DNA from 3 places in the Brevibacillus sp. B_LB10_24 genome. Region 1 is predicted to be linked to each of the others. Evidence: riboswitches for the same ligand, from Rfam matches in the RefSeq annotation. Region 1 holds a riboswitch; each other region holds the start of a gene.
What was found. A riboswitch is a leader RNA that binds a small molecule or an ion and turns the genes downstream of it on or off. The one in region 1 is predicted to bind S-adenosylmethionine.

Region 1 (4,280 bases):
TGCCGACCATTCCCACAACGCCGCTATCGTATGGAGAGGCGCGCAAGCTGCTCGAATCGATGCAAGGAGACGAGGCTCCAGCGGCATGGCAGGGTGGACTGCCCTTCACCTATAAGCTGGGACCTGGTCCGACAAAAGTCCGGATCTCCCTGGACATCGATTATCAGCGCGTCCCGGTAAACGACATAGTCGTCCGGATTCCCGGGGCGAAGTATCCTGATCAAACCGTGTTGATCGGAGCCCACCGCGACACTTGGGTATACGGATCGACTGACAACACGTCTGGCTGGAGCACGACGATGGAGATTGCTCGCGTTTTGGGCGAGATGTATCAGAGTGGCTGGAGGCCTGACCGGACAATTGTTCTGGCAGGATGGGACGGGGAAGAATACGGCCTGTTAGGTTCCACCGAGTGGGTGGAGGAGCATCGCGCAGAACTTGCCGAAAATGCCGTCGCCTATATCAACATGGACAGCATCGGCGGCCAGTTTTTCGGGGCTTCGGCAGTACCTTCGCTAAAGCAGCTTGTGTACGAGGTAACCAAGGAAGTGACCGAGCCAAGAAGCGATATGAGCATTTTTGACGACTGGTATATCAGATCAGGACGCAAAGCCCCGACCCTTGGAGATTTGGGAAGCGGCTCGGACTATACCCCCTTTATTCAACATGTAGGTGTGCCCTCGCTCGATATGGGATTCGGTTCGTCAGGGGGCCTTTATCACAGTGCCTATGACAATGTGGATGCTTTGACCCGTTTTGCGGATCCAGGCTATGAGCACCATAAGGCGGGCGCTCAACTGATCGGGATTACCGCCTTGCGCCTGGCAAATGCCGACGTGCTGCCGTTCAGCTATTCCGACTATGCGGTAGATGTGATGAGCCGGCTGGAGAGTCTCGCCAAGGAAGGCACACTGGGTGTCGATCTGGCTCCCGCCATCGCCCAGGCCAAAGAGTGGCAGTCGGCAGCGGCGGCCCTGGAACAGAGAGCCCGGCAATTGCTGTCCGATGGCGTCAGCGAGGCTGACCGCAAAGAGCTGGAGAAGATCAATGAGGCCATGCTGAAGCAAGAGCGCGATCTGATTCGAGAGGAAGGATTGACTGGCCGTCCCTGGTACAAACACCAGATCTGGGCTCCCGGCCGGACGACAGGTTACGCAGCACAGCCTTTGCCCGCTTTGGCGGAAGCCTTGCAAGCCGGCGATAAAGCGGCTATGCAAAAGGCGGCAGACCAATTAAAAGAGGTTCTGGCAAAAGCTGCGAACACCGCCCGCTCGGCAAAAGAATGAGAAGACGGAAATACCTCTGTTCCAAAAGAGTATTGACAAAGTGCAGAAAGATTCGCTAGTATTGAAATACTTAAACTGAATAGCAAACTTCTTATCAAGAGAGGCGGAGGGACTGGCCCGATGATGCCCGGCAACCAATCACCCAACAGTGGGGAGATACGGTGCCAATTCCTGCAGAGCGTAAAAAGCTCTGAGAGATGAGAAGGATTTGCTTACGGCAACGTATCCAAAGCCTTCTTCGCTCTGACGAAAGAAGGTTTTTTTCATTGGGAGAGACGGGGTCAAATAACAGGAGGGACATACGGAGATGAACATGGAAACCAGACTGGTTCAAATCGGAGTAGGCAGGGAGGAGACGACAGGGGCGATCAGCTATCCCGTATTCAACGCGACGGCTTACCGGCACCCGGCGCCGGGGGAGAGCACCGGCTTTGACTATACGCGGACGGCAAATCCGACGCGCACTGTCCTGGAAGAAGCCGCTGCCGATCTGGAAGGAGGAGACGCCGGGTTCGCCTGCGCTTCCGGGATGGCGGCGATCCAGACGCTGATGGGGCTGTTTTCCCAAGGGGAACACCTCGTCGTCTCGCTTGATTTGTACGGAGGTACATATCGCTTGTTCGAACAAATTCTCACCCGCTTCGGAGTTTCCTTCACCTATGCCGACATGCGGGATATCGAACAGGTGAGACTGGCGATCCGCCCTGAGACGAAAGCCGTTTTTGTCGAGACTCCGACCAATCCGCTGATGCAGGTGGCCGACCTGGCCGCGATCGCCCGGGTGGCGAAGGAGCATCAGCTGCTCACCATCGTGGACAACACGTTTATGACTCCGTATTTTCAGCGCCCGTTGGAACTGGGGGCGGATGTGATCGTCCACAGCGCCACCAAGTACCTGGGCGGACACAATGACGTACTGGCAGGGCTGATCGTTACAAAAGGGCAGGAATTGTCGGAAAAGGTCCGGTTCCTGCACAACTCGATAGGCGCCGTGTTGGGACCCCAGGACTGCTGGCTGCTGATCCGCGGGTTAAAGACACTGGCTTTGCGGATGGAACGGCATCAGGCGAACGCCCTGTCGGTTGCCCGGTTTCTGCAGAACCACCCGGGCATCAGCGAAGTGTTTTATCCGGGGCTGCCTGATCACCCCAGCTATGAGGTGCAGCTGCGGCAGGCGAGCGGTTTTAGCGGCATGGTCTCATTTCGCGTCAAGCACGCGGCACAGGTACCTGAGTTTTTGCGCAGTTTGAAGCTGATCTCGTTTGCGGAAAGCCTGGGCGGAGTGGAGTCGCTCTGTACCTACCCGGCAACCCAGACGCACGCCGATATCCCCGAAGAGGTCCGTGAAAAAGTGGGTGTCTGCGACCGGCTGCTGCGGTTGTCGGTAGGGATTGAGCATCCGGATGACCTGACGGAGGACCTGGCGCAGGCGCTGGAGGCTTCGATTGTGAAAGGGGGAGTTCGGGCATGAATTTTGCGACAAGACTGCTGCACGGAACCAATGCGATCGATCAGGAGACTGGGGCATCCAGCATCCCGATTTACCAGGCGTCCACATTCCACCAGACCGACATCGACCAGATGGGCAGGTATGATTACGGGCGCTCCGGCAACCCGACCCGGCAGGCGCTTGAAGAGGCCATCGCCCACCTGGAAGGCGGCGCCAGGGGCTTCGCCTTCGCGTCAGGCATGGCTGCGATCTCCAGTGTCTTCCTGCTGTTTTCTGCGGGGGATCACCTGCTGGTCGCGGAAGACGTCTACGGCGGAACGTACCGCATATTGTCCCGCGTCTTGTCCCGGCTCGGCATCGAGGTGAGCTTCGTCGATACGACAGATCCCGAACGGGTGGCCGCGGGGATCAGGCCCAATACGCGTGCGCTCTACCTGGAGACGCCCTCCAATCCGACGTTAAAAGTGACCGACCTGGCGCTAATGACTGAGCTGGCCCGGCAGCACGGACTGCTGACGATCGTCGACAACACGTTCCTCACCCCGTATTACCAGCGCCCGCTGGAATTGGGGGCGGATATCGTCATCCACAGTGCGACCAAGTTTCTCGGCGGCCACAGTGACGTCGTCGCGGGACTGGCGGTGACCAGGGACGAAGAGTTGGGGGAGCAGCTTTACGCGATTCAAAACGGATTCGGAGCCATTCTCGGCGTACAGGACTGCTGGCTGGTCATGCGCGGCCTCAAGACGCTGAAGACCCGGCTTGACGCCAGCACCCAAAGCGCGGGAAAACTGGCAGTGTGGCTGGACCGGCATCCCGTAGTAGAGCGGGTCTACTACACCGGGCTGCCCGATCATCCCGGGCACGAGCTGCAGTCCCGGCAGGCTTCAGGGCACGGCGCCGTCCTCTCCTTTGACGTAGGCAGCCGGCAAAACGCCAAAGCGCTGTTTGACGCCGCCCGGCTGCCGCTGGTCGCCGTCAGCTTGGGTGCGGTCGAGAGCATTCTCTCCTATCCGGCGCTGATGTCCCACGCAGCCATGCCGCATGAGGAACGGCTCCACCGCGGCATCACCGACGGTCTGATTCGCCTCTCGGTAGGGCTGGAGGATACCGACGACCTGATCGCGGATTTGCAGCAGGCGCTTGACACTTGTGCCCACCCCGCCGCAGCCAAGCGCTGATTGCAAAGGAGCTTTGCCTCGCCGCAGCGGGATCCGATCTGAGGTGCGAATTAGATAACGGACAAAAAAGACGTAAGAGCTGAACACAGTTCTTGCGTCTTTTTCGTACCGAATTCAATGCAGATATGGGGATCACGAACATAGAAAAGTCAGGTTCTTCTCCGTCAGTCAACGGGGCGGCGCGGCTTCATGTCCTTAAGCCGGATACTTTCATGAAGATAAGAACATTCTTATGTATACTTAATCATAACCGAAACGAATAGTAAGAGCTAAAGGAGAGCCATACGTAATGAAAGCTGACCATATAAAATTCCCGCCGGGATTTTGGGCGGGATTACAACAAGTAGGGATTGCCCCACACGA
Region 2 (4,280 bases), on a different contig from region 1:
AAAAACCCGTTTGCAACTGTCGCAAACGGGTTTCCTAGCGGTCAGCCGGGCCGTATTAAAACGCCGGTACAATCTCGCCTTTAAATTGCTCTTCGATATATTTCTTTACTTCTGGTGTATTCAACGCTTCTGCAAGCTTCTTGATGGCGTCAGAATCTTTGTTGTCAGGACGAGCCACCAGGTAGTTGGCATATGGAGAATCCTTGTCTTCCACTGCCAGTGCGTCTTTCGTCGGGCTCAAATTGGCTTCCAGGGCGTAGTTGGTGTTGATCAGGGCCAGATCTACTTCATCCAGGACGCGCGGCAGCATGGCTGCTTCTACTTCCTTAAACTTGACGTTTTTCTTGTTTTCCACGACGTCTTTGGCCGTTCCGGAAATGCCAACGCCTTCTTTCAATTTGATTACGCCGTTTTTCTCCAACAGAGCCAGTGCGCGTCCGTTGTTGGTCGGATCGTTGGGAAGAGCGATGGTTGCGCCTTCCGGCAGTTCGTCCAGGGACTTGTATTTTTTCGAATAGGCGCCAAACGGCTCGATGTGTACAGCTACGACCGGTTGAAGGTCCATGTTTTTGTCTTTATTGAACTGCTCCAGGTACGGGAGGTGTTGGAAGTAGTTCGCGTCCAACTGCTTTTCGTCCAACTGCACATTAGGCTGGACGTAATCCGTAAACTCTTTGATCTCCAGATTGATGCCTTCTTCCTTCAGCTTCGGCTGGATAAACTTCAGAATCTCCGCGTGCGGGGTCGGGGAAGCACCTACTTTCAGAGTTACCTCCTGTTGTTTTTCCCCTCCGGCATCGCCACCAGACGAGGCATTCGAGGCCGGTGCAGATTCGTTTTTGCTGCCGCAAGCGGACAGCGAGAGTGCCAGCGTTAAAGCAAGCGCGGATACGATCCATTTTTTCATGATTTCTTTTCCCCCTTAAGGATTTATATATTGTGACTCCTACTTTCGGCTGAAACGGATCACCAGTCGATCCCCCAGCATCTGCAGGATTTGAACCAACACCAATAAAATTACGACAGTGACAATCATGACGGTTGTTTGAAACCTCTGATAACCGAAGCGAATGGCCAAATCTCCCAGTCCGCCGCCGCCAATCACACCTGACATCGCCGTGTAGGAGACCAGCGTTACAGTTGTGATCGTGATTCCTGCGATCAGGCCGGGACGCGACTCCGGCAGCAGGACCCTCCGGATGATCTGCCAGTTGGACGCTCCCATGGATTGTGCCGCTTCGATCACTCCGCGGTCCACTTCGCGCAGCGAGGTCTCCACGAGCCGGGCGAAAAAGGGCGCGGCTCCGATGACCAACGGCGGTATGGTGCCTTTTACCCCCAGCGATGTGCCCACGATAAACTTGGTCACAGGAATCAGAAGGATCATCAAGATGATAAACGGAACAGAACGAAGGACGTTGACGATAAAGGATACAATGGCATAAAAAAACCGGTTTTGCAGCAGCTGCCCCTTCGAGCTGAGGAACAGCAGAATGCCCAGCGGCAGGCCGATTACGACAGTGAACAGTGTGGAGAAGCCGAGCATGGCCAAGGTGTCAATCGTCGCCTGGCTGATGTCTTCCCAGTCAATGTCTGCCAATAACTGCCAAAGCTGCTCCATTTTTTAGATCACCTCCACTTCAAGCCCGCGCCCTCGCAGCGATTCAATCGTCCGTCTGCCGCGTTCGGCGTCGCCTTCCAGCTCAACGACAAGCTGACCGTACGGGGTCTCTTTCATGCGGGATATCGTTCCCTGCAGGATGTTGAAGGAAGTCCCCGTCTCCTGCATCGTTTGGAATAAAATCGGCTGATAGGTCTGTTCACCCAAGAAGGTGATGCGAATGATCGTGCGGTCATTCGCCGACTTTTCGTGGGAAACTGCTTCTTTCAGCTCGACAGAATCGGCAACCTGCTCGACAAACTCTCTGGTTACGCGATGCTGCGGCTTCAGGAAGACATCGACCACCTTGCCGGACTCGACGATCTTCCCCCCGTCGATCACTCCTACCCGATCGCATATCGACCGGATGACGTGCATTTCGTGCGTAATCAGTACGACGGTAATCCCCAGTTTGCGGTTGATATCCAGCAAAAGCGCGAGAATCGAATTCGTCGTTTGCGGATCGAGCGCCGAAGTGGCTTCGTCGCAGAGCAGCACCTTGGGGTCGTTCGCCAGTGCCCTGGCAATTCCCACACGCTGTTTCTGCCCGCCGGACAATTGGGATGGGTATTTGTTCCGATGCTCCTGCAGTCCGACGAGGGCCAACAGATCAGTCACCTTCTGCTCGATTGCGGCCTTCGGTGTTTTTGCCAGCTTCAGCGGGAAAGCGATGTTGTCTGCCACGGTTGCGGATGACAGCAAATTGAAGTGTTGGAAAATCATTCCAATCTGCCGCCGCTGCTGCTGCAGTTTCCCGTCGTCCAGCGCAGTAAGCTCGACTCCATCTATCAGGACGCGGCCGGAAGTGGGCTTCTCCAACAGATTGATGCAGCGAATCAGTGTGCTTTTTCCGGCGCCGGAGTGTCCGATGACCCCGTATATCTCGCCTTTTTTTATGGAAAGATCAATACCGCGCAGCGCCGGCACCATTTTTCCGTCTACTCTATAATCCTTGTGAAGATTCTCTAAACGAATCAACCACATCACCTCCTGTCACGAAAAAAACCCCTTTTTCCAAAATGAAAAAGGGGTTGTATGCAAATCCGCCCCTTCTCATCTCTCAAGATTCGTCATCTTGTAGGAATTGGCACCGCGACACCCATCCGTTGAATGGGCCGGCTGCCGGGCTTCATAGGGCCTGTCCCTCCGCCTCTCTTGATAAGAAGAATTCCGTTATCATGTTAAGAATTCACGTTTAAATACAAAATGGATTATATTCGAAATGCCCGGAAAAAGTCAATGGAAATCTATTTTCCACTGACTCTACGAAGGATCAGCCGACTGATGCTGCAATTTCTCCCGAACGAAAGCCTGCACATCCGGGATCGACGGCAGCAGCACAGAACCGCCGCGGTTCACTTCCTGGAAAGCATTCGGCTGGGGCAGCTGATACCCTTCCGCTTCTGCTTTGTGTAAGGTGAGGCACAGGCCGGCCAGTTTGATCATATCCATGGACGTCAGGTTGGTCTGGACGTACGGACTCACCTTTTCCAAAATGTTAGGCAGCTGGATGACGGACATGCCGCTCTGCAATTGATCGGCAAGGGCAGTCAGCAGTTTGCGCTGTCTTTCCGTCCGGGTGTAGTCGGACGTCGCATCATGGCGGAACCGTGCATACTGGAGCGCCTTGTCCCCGTCCAGATGCTGCAGTCCCTTTTTCAGATTGATGTCGTACTTCCCTTTGTCTCCCGGATCCCGGTAGTACATGTTCTTCTCGACATCGATATCGACACCGCCGACGGCGTCGATCAAACTCTTAAACCCTTCAAAGTCGGTAATCACGTAGTAGTTGACGGGAATTCCCGTAAACTGGCTTACCGTCTCCATCGCCAGCGACGGCCCGCCATGTCCCAGCGCCGCATTGATCCGCGATTCTCCGTAGCCGGGTATGTCGACATACGTATCCCTCAGGATGGAAAAGATATCATACGTCTTGCCGACAGGATCGATGCTGACCAGCAGCATGCTGTCGGAGCGCGGCACTTCATTGCGGTCCCTCGCATCAACCCCCATCATCAGGATGTTGACGCGTTCTTTCCCGCCCCAGAGAGGAATTTGCTCTTTATTCGGCTTCTTGCCCGAATCCGGGTCTTTCACAATGTTGGGCTGTTGAATATCTTTTGCAAACGTGTAGAAGCTGTATCCGTAATAGCCCCCAATGGCTATCATCACCAAAAGCAGCACGGCAAATATGCGTTTTAGTTTTCGTCTCAAAAGTACCACCTGTCTTTTTTGGCGCTCACATCATGACCGCATCATATGTCGCAATTTGTCACTTTATCCACTTAGTATACTATATGAGTTTGAAATGACACACCCATAATTTTAGGAAAAAAAAGATACCTTTGAGGTATCCAAATGACTTTTATCCTGCTTCTTTACTTGAATAAGGAGCTCTTCAGCTTATCCTGCGCCGGCACCTTCAACAAATAAACGGTTTGCAATGCGTCTCCATTCAGCGTCTTGTAAATCCTCGTCTTGTATTCAATCCCGGCCTCGTCCAGATAAGCCTTCCAAGCCAGGAATACGAGTTTGTCTGTCGTGCGAAGCAGCGTCACCCACCATTTCTGCTCCAGATAGTACGCGATGATCGAGCAAGCTAGCGCAAGCGTGAATGCGA
Region 3 (4,280 bases), on a different contig from region 1:
AGTCAACCATTCATGTGAACAACGACAGCAATACGGAATTTGCCTATACGGTAACCGCTAACTGGGAAAATGGTTCAAAGGCGCTTTATAACCTGTTGCAGTTGACGATAGCTGATCAGTCCGGCATACGTTATCAAGGATTATTGACAGATTTGAAACAGCTGCCAATTGGTGAAATTGACGTGTTTAAAAGCGATTCACTCGTTTTCACTGCCACACTTCCTGCCGAGATGGGAAATGAATATCAAGGGCTAATGACAAAGGCAGCGTTGGTTTTTCAGGCTGAACCATTATTGCCGAAAGAGAACCTGTTCTTGCCGCCGTTTGGAAACGATCAGTTTAGTCACCAACAGGGTTCGACCACACCAATTTCTTTTTCTGTGAACGGAACCAACATCATGTTAAAGGTAACAGGACCTGCGGAGGGAGAACAGACGCAAACATATCTCTTTCAGTTAAACGATGGAACGCTGAAAAAGGAAGGGAATTACTACAAGGCAGAATTTAGCGGTTCATATCCGGCGGGAGAGTATGCAGCGGTCATCTATGATGGGGACAGGGTTCTGGGTAAAAAAACTTTTCGAGTGGCGGCAAAGGGGAGCCGCTCGAACACAGGAAAGTGAAAACAGTCCGTTTAACCATTGTCGGTTAGACGGACTGTTTTTACGAGTAAGCGTTCTTTACCTTACTGCCGTCTTCAAAGCCTGATCCAGATCAGCCAGGATGTCCTCAATCGCCTCTGTGCCGATCGACAAGCGGATCATCTCGGGCAATACTCCGGATTGGCGCTGTTCTTCTTCCGTGAGCTGTTGATGGGTAGTGCTGGCCGGATGGATGATTAGCGACTTGGAATCACCGACGTTGGCCAGGTGGGAGAACAGCTTGACAGATTCGATCAGCTTGCTGCCCTGGGCAACTCCGCCCTTGATCCCGAACGTCAGGATGGCTCCTTGTCCTTTCGGCAGGTATTTCCTCGCCAGTTGATGCTGTGAGTCTGTCTCCAGACCAGGGTAATTCACCCAGCTGACCAGCGGGTGGTCGGAGAGGAACTTGGCTACCGCCAGCGCGTTTTGGCTGTGCCGCTCCATCCGCAGGTGCAGGGTTTCCAGACCTTGCAGGAACAGGAAGGAGTTGAACGGCGAAAGCGTTGCGCCAATGTCGCGCTGAAGCTGGACGCGGGCTTTGATGATGTAGGCCAGATTGCCGACTGCTTCCGTATAGACGACGCCGTGATAGCTTGGGTCGGGAGTGGTCAAGCCGGGAAACTTTCCGTTATTCCAATCAAACTTGCCGGAGTCGACGATGATGCCTCCGATGGATGTGCCGTGTCCGCCGATAAACTTTGTCGTGGAATGGACGACGATGTCAGCGCCGTGTTCAAATGGCCGGCAGAGGATCGGAGAAGCAAATGTGTTGTCGACGATCAGCGGGATTCCGTGCTCGTGGGCGATCTTGGCGATGGCTTCCAGATCAGCGACGTCGATCCGGGGGTTGCCGATCGTTTCGCAGAACAGGGCTTTGGTTTTCTCGTTGATCTTGGCCCGGAAGTTCTCAGGGTTGGATTGATCGACAAAGTGGAATTTTACCCCCATCTTCGGCAGCGTGTGGGCAAACAGGTTGTAAGTTCCGCCGTATAAGCTGCTGGATGAAACGATCTCGTCGCCTGCCCCGGCGATGTTGAGGATCGAAAACGTGATGGCAGCCTGGCCGGAAGCGGTAGCCAGCGCTCCCACGCCCCCTTCGAGCAGGGCGACACGCTTTTCAAACACATCTTGTGTCGGATTCATGATGCGTGTGTAGATGTTGCCAAACTCTTTTAAAGCGAACAGGTTGGCGGCATGCTCCGCATCGCGAAATACGTATGATGAGGTCTGATAGATAGGGACAGCCAGCGAACCGGTAGTAGGATCGGCCTCTTGTCCGCCGTGCAGGGCGATAGTTTCCAATTTCCACTCTTGATCAGCCATTTTGCATCTCTCCTGTTTTCACTATTTTTAAAGGAAGAAGAAAAGCCTTCTTCTGAGGGGAAGAAGGCTCGTTACACAATTGTGTCACCGGTTTCATCTCTCAGAATCAGCAGATTCTGCAGGAATTAGCACCTTGCACATTATCTGTGCCGGTTGCCGGGTTTCATCGGGCCAGTCCCTCCACCTCTCTTGATGAGGATATGTAGTTGTTTCTCGTATTGTAAAAGATAGAAGAGATAATTGTCAACCAGTTTCGAAAACTTTTTCGCAGACGAACGGTGTTGCAAATCTGTAATGAATTCGCCGTCCGTTGTTCACAACCTCTTCCATTCGCTGCCACATTTTGGCGTAAAGTAATAGTAAGGGCAACAATGATCTGCCTGCGGAAGGGAGAGACAGATATGGAACTGGATAATACCATGCTCGCCCGTATCCTGACGTCGTTAACACTGGGCTTTCACATCATCTTTGCTGCTTTAGGGGTGGGCATTCCCGTCGCCATCTCGATTGCGGAATGGATTGGCATCCGCAAGAAAAATCCGCTTTACCTGGTCATGGCCAAGCGTTGGCTGAGAGGCTTTACCGTCACCGTGGCGGTCGGAGTCGTGACAGGTACCTGCATCGGGCTGCAGCTCAGCTTGTTGTGGCCAAGCTTTATGAAGATAGCAGGCGAGGCGATTTCCCTGCCGTTGTTTTTAGAGACATTTGCCTTCTTTTTTGAAGCGATTTTTTTAGGGATTTATCTCTACACCTGGGATCGGTTTAAGAACCCGTACGTACACTGGCTCTTCTCTATCCCGGTGATCATCGGTTCTACGGCGTCCGCCTTTTTCATCATGACGGTAAACGCCTTTATGAATGCACCGCAAGGCTTTACGCTGGCCGACGGGAAGATCGTCGACATCCAGCCGCTCGTCGCGATGTTTAACCCGGCGACGCCTTCGAAAGCGGGGCACATGATTCTGTCCGCCTACGCCGCGTCCGCCTTTGCCTTGGCAGCCATTGCCGCCTATTCGTTGCTCAAAAGGGGGAGAGATCACGAGTACTACCGCAAATCGCTTCATTTTACGGTGGTGCTGGCCTTGATCTTCTCTGTCGGAACAGCGGTCTGGGGTGATATCGCCGGGAAGTACCTGGCCAAACACCAGCCGGAAAAACTGGCGGCAGCCGAATGGCATTTTGAAACCAAGCCGAATGCTGAGCTGATCTTTGGCGGTATGCTGGATAAAGAGACGAATGAAGTGAAGTATGCGATCAAGCTTCCCTATGCGCTGAGCATTCTGGCAACAGGGAATCCGACAGGGGAAGTGAAGGGGCTGAATGAAATTCCCGAGGAGTTGAGACCCCCGCTGTTTATTCACTACCTGTTTGATGGAATGGTGGCGATTGGCGGTTACCTGGTCATCGTCCCTCTGCTGTACATCTTTCTGCGCTGGAGAAAGAAGCCAAGCGCCGTTTCGCGGCCGATGCTGTGGGCGATTCTGCTTGGGGCACCGCTCTCTTTTCTGGCGATTGAGCTCGGCTGGATCTTTTCCGAAATCGGCCGGCAGCCGTGGATCCTGTACGGCTATATGAAGACACAGCACGCCGCGACGACAGCGGACAACGTCGGCGAGATGCTGGTCCTGTTCGGCTGCTTGTACCTCTTCTTAGGGATTGTCTGTACATTAGTCTTGCGGAGAATGTTTAAAAAGAACCCGGTCGAACACGACCTGGCCAGAGCACAAGAGAGGAATTGAAAGGAGGAGAAGCAACATGCTGGAAATGCTGGGAATTACCGTGCTGTGGACCTTTTTGTACGGCTATATCATCGTCGCGTCCATCGATTTTGGCGCCGGCTTCTTCTCCTTTTACAGCAAAATGCGCCGGCAGGATCACCTCATCAATGGGGTGATCGAACGCTATCTGTCGCCCGTATGGGAAGTGACCAATGTCTTTTTGATCTTTTTCGTGGTCGGCTTGATCGGTTTTTTTCCTGATACCGCCTACTACTACGGTACGGCACTCCTGGTGCCGGGGAGCATCGCGCTCGTCCTGATTTCGCTGCGCGGATCGTTTTACGCCTTTGCCCACTATGGAGCGCGGGAGAACACGGTGTACCAGTTTGTCTACGGCGTGACAGGGCTGTTGATTCCCGCCTCGCTGGCAACGATATTGACGATCTCTGAAGGCGGGTTTATTTCGGTCGAGGGGGAGCGCATCACCCTGCTGATGGATAAACTGCTGGCCAGTCCTTATTCCTGGGCGGTCGTGATTCTGGCGCTGGTCAGCGTGTTGTTTATCAGCGCCAGCTTCCTGACCTGCTACGCCGAT

Region 2: linked by a shared signal. The riboswitch ahead of ACI7RC_RS17410 (methionine ABC transporter ATP-binding protein) and the one ahead of ACI7RC_RS08120 (aminotransferase class I/II-fold pyridoxal phosphate-dependent enzyme) in region 1 are both predicted to bind S-adenosylmethionine.
Region 3: linked by a shared signal. The riboswitch ahead of ACI7RC_RS17520 (homocysteine synthase) and the one ahead of ACI7RC_RS08120 (aminotransferase class I/II-fold pyridoxal phosphate-dependent enzyme) in region 1 are both predicted to bind S-adenosylmethionine.

Annotation. Positions count from the first base shown of each region.
Region 1 covers NZ_JBJQOQ010000006.1:98,896-103,175, reverse strand. Annotated here, with positions in the region: gene ACI7RC_RS08125 (M28 family metallopeptidase) at 1-1,286, shown strand, start outside; SAM riboswitch class I at 1,375-1,490, shown strand; gene ACI7RC_RS08120 (aminotransferase class I/II-fold pyridoxal phosphate-dependent enzyme) at 1,594-2,757, shown strand; gene ACI7RC_RS08115 (aminotransferase class I/II-fold pyridoxal phosphate-dependent enzyme) at 2,754-3,917, shown strand; gene ACI7RC_RS08110 (helix-turn-helix transcriptional regulator) at 4,207-4,280, shown strand, end outside.
Region 2 covers NZ_JBJQOQ010000020.1:5,993-10,272, forward strand. Annotated here, with positions in the region: gene ACI7RC_RS17400 (MetQ/NlpA family ABC transporter substrate-binding protein) at 56-907, opposite strand; gene ACI7RC_RS17405 (methionine ABC transporter permease) at 947-1,621, opposite strand; gene ACI7RC_RS17410 (methionine ABC transporter ATP-binding protein) at 1,625-2,638, opposite strand; SAM riboswitch class I at 2,711-2,825, opposite strand; gene ACI7RC_RS17415 (LCP family protein) at 2,924-3,829, opposite strand; gene ACI7RC_RS17420 (hypothetical protein) at 4,039-4,280, opposite strand, start outside.
Region 3 covers NZ_JBJQOQ010000020.1:31,825-36,104, reverse strand. Annotated here, with positions in the region: gene ACI7RC_RS17525 (hypothetical protein) at 1-623, shown strand, start outside; gene ACI7RC_RS17520 (homocysteine synthase) at 681-1,967, opposite strand; SAM riboswitch class I at 2,058-2,166, opposite strand; gene ACI7RC_RS17515 (cytochrome ubiquinol oxidase subunit I) at 2,369-3,706, shown strand; gene ACI7RC_RS17510 (cytochrome d ubiquinol oxidase subunit II) at 3,723-4,280, shown strand, end outside.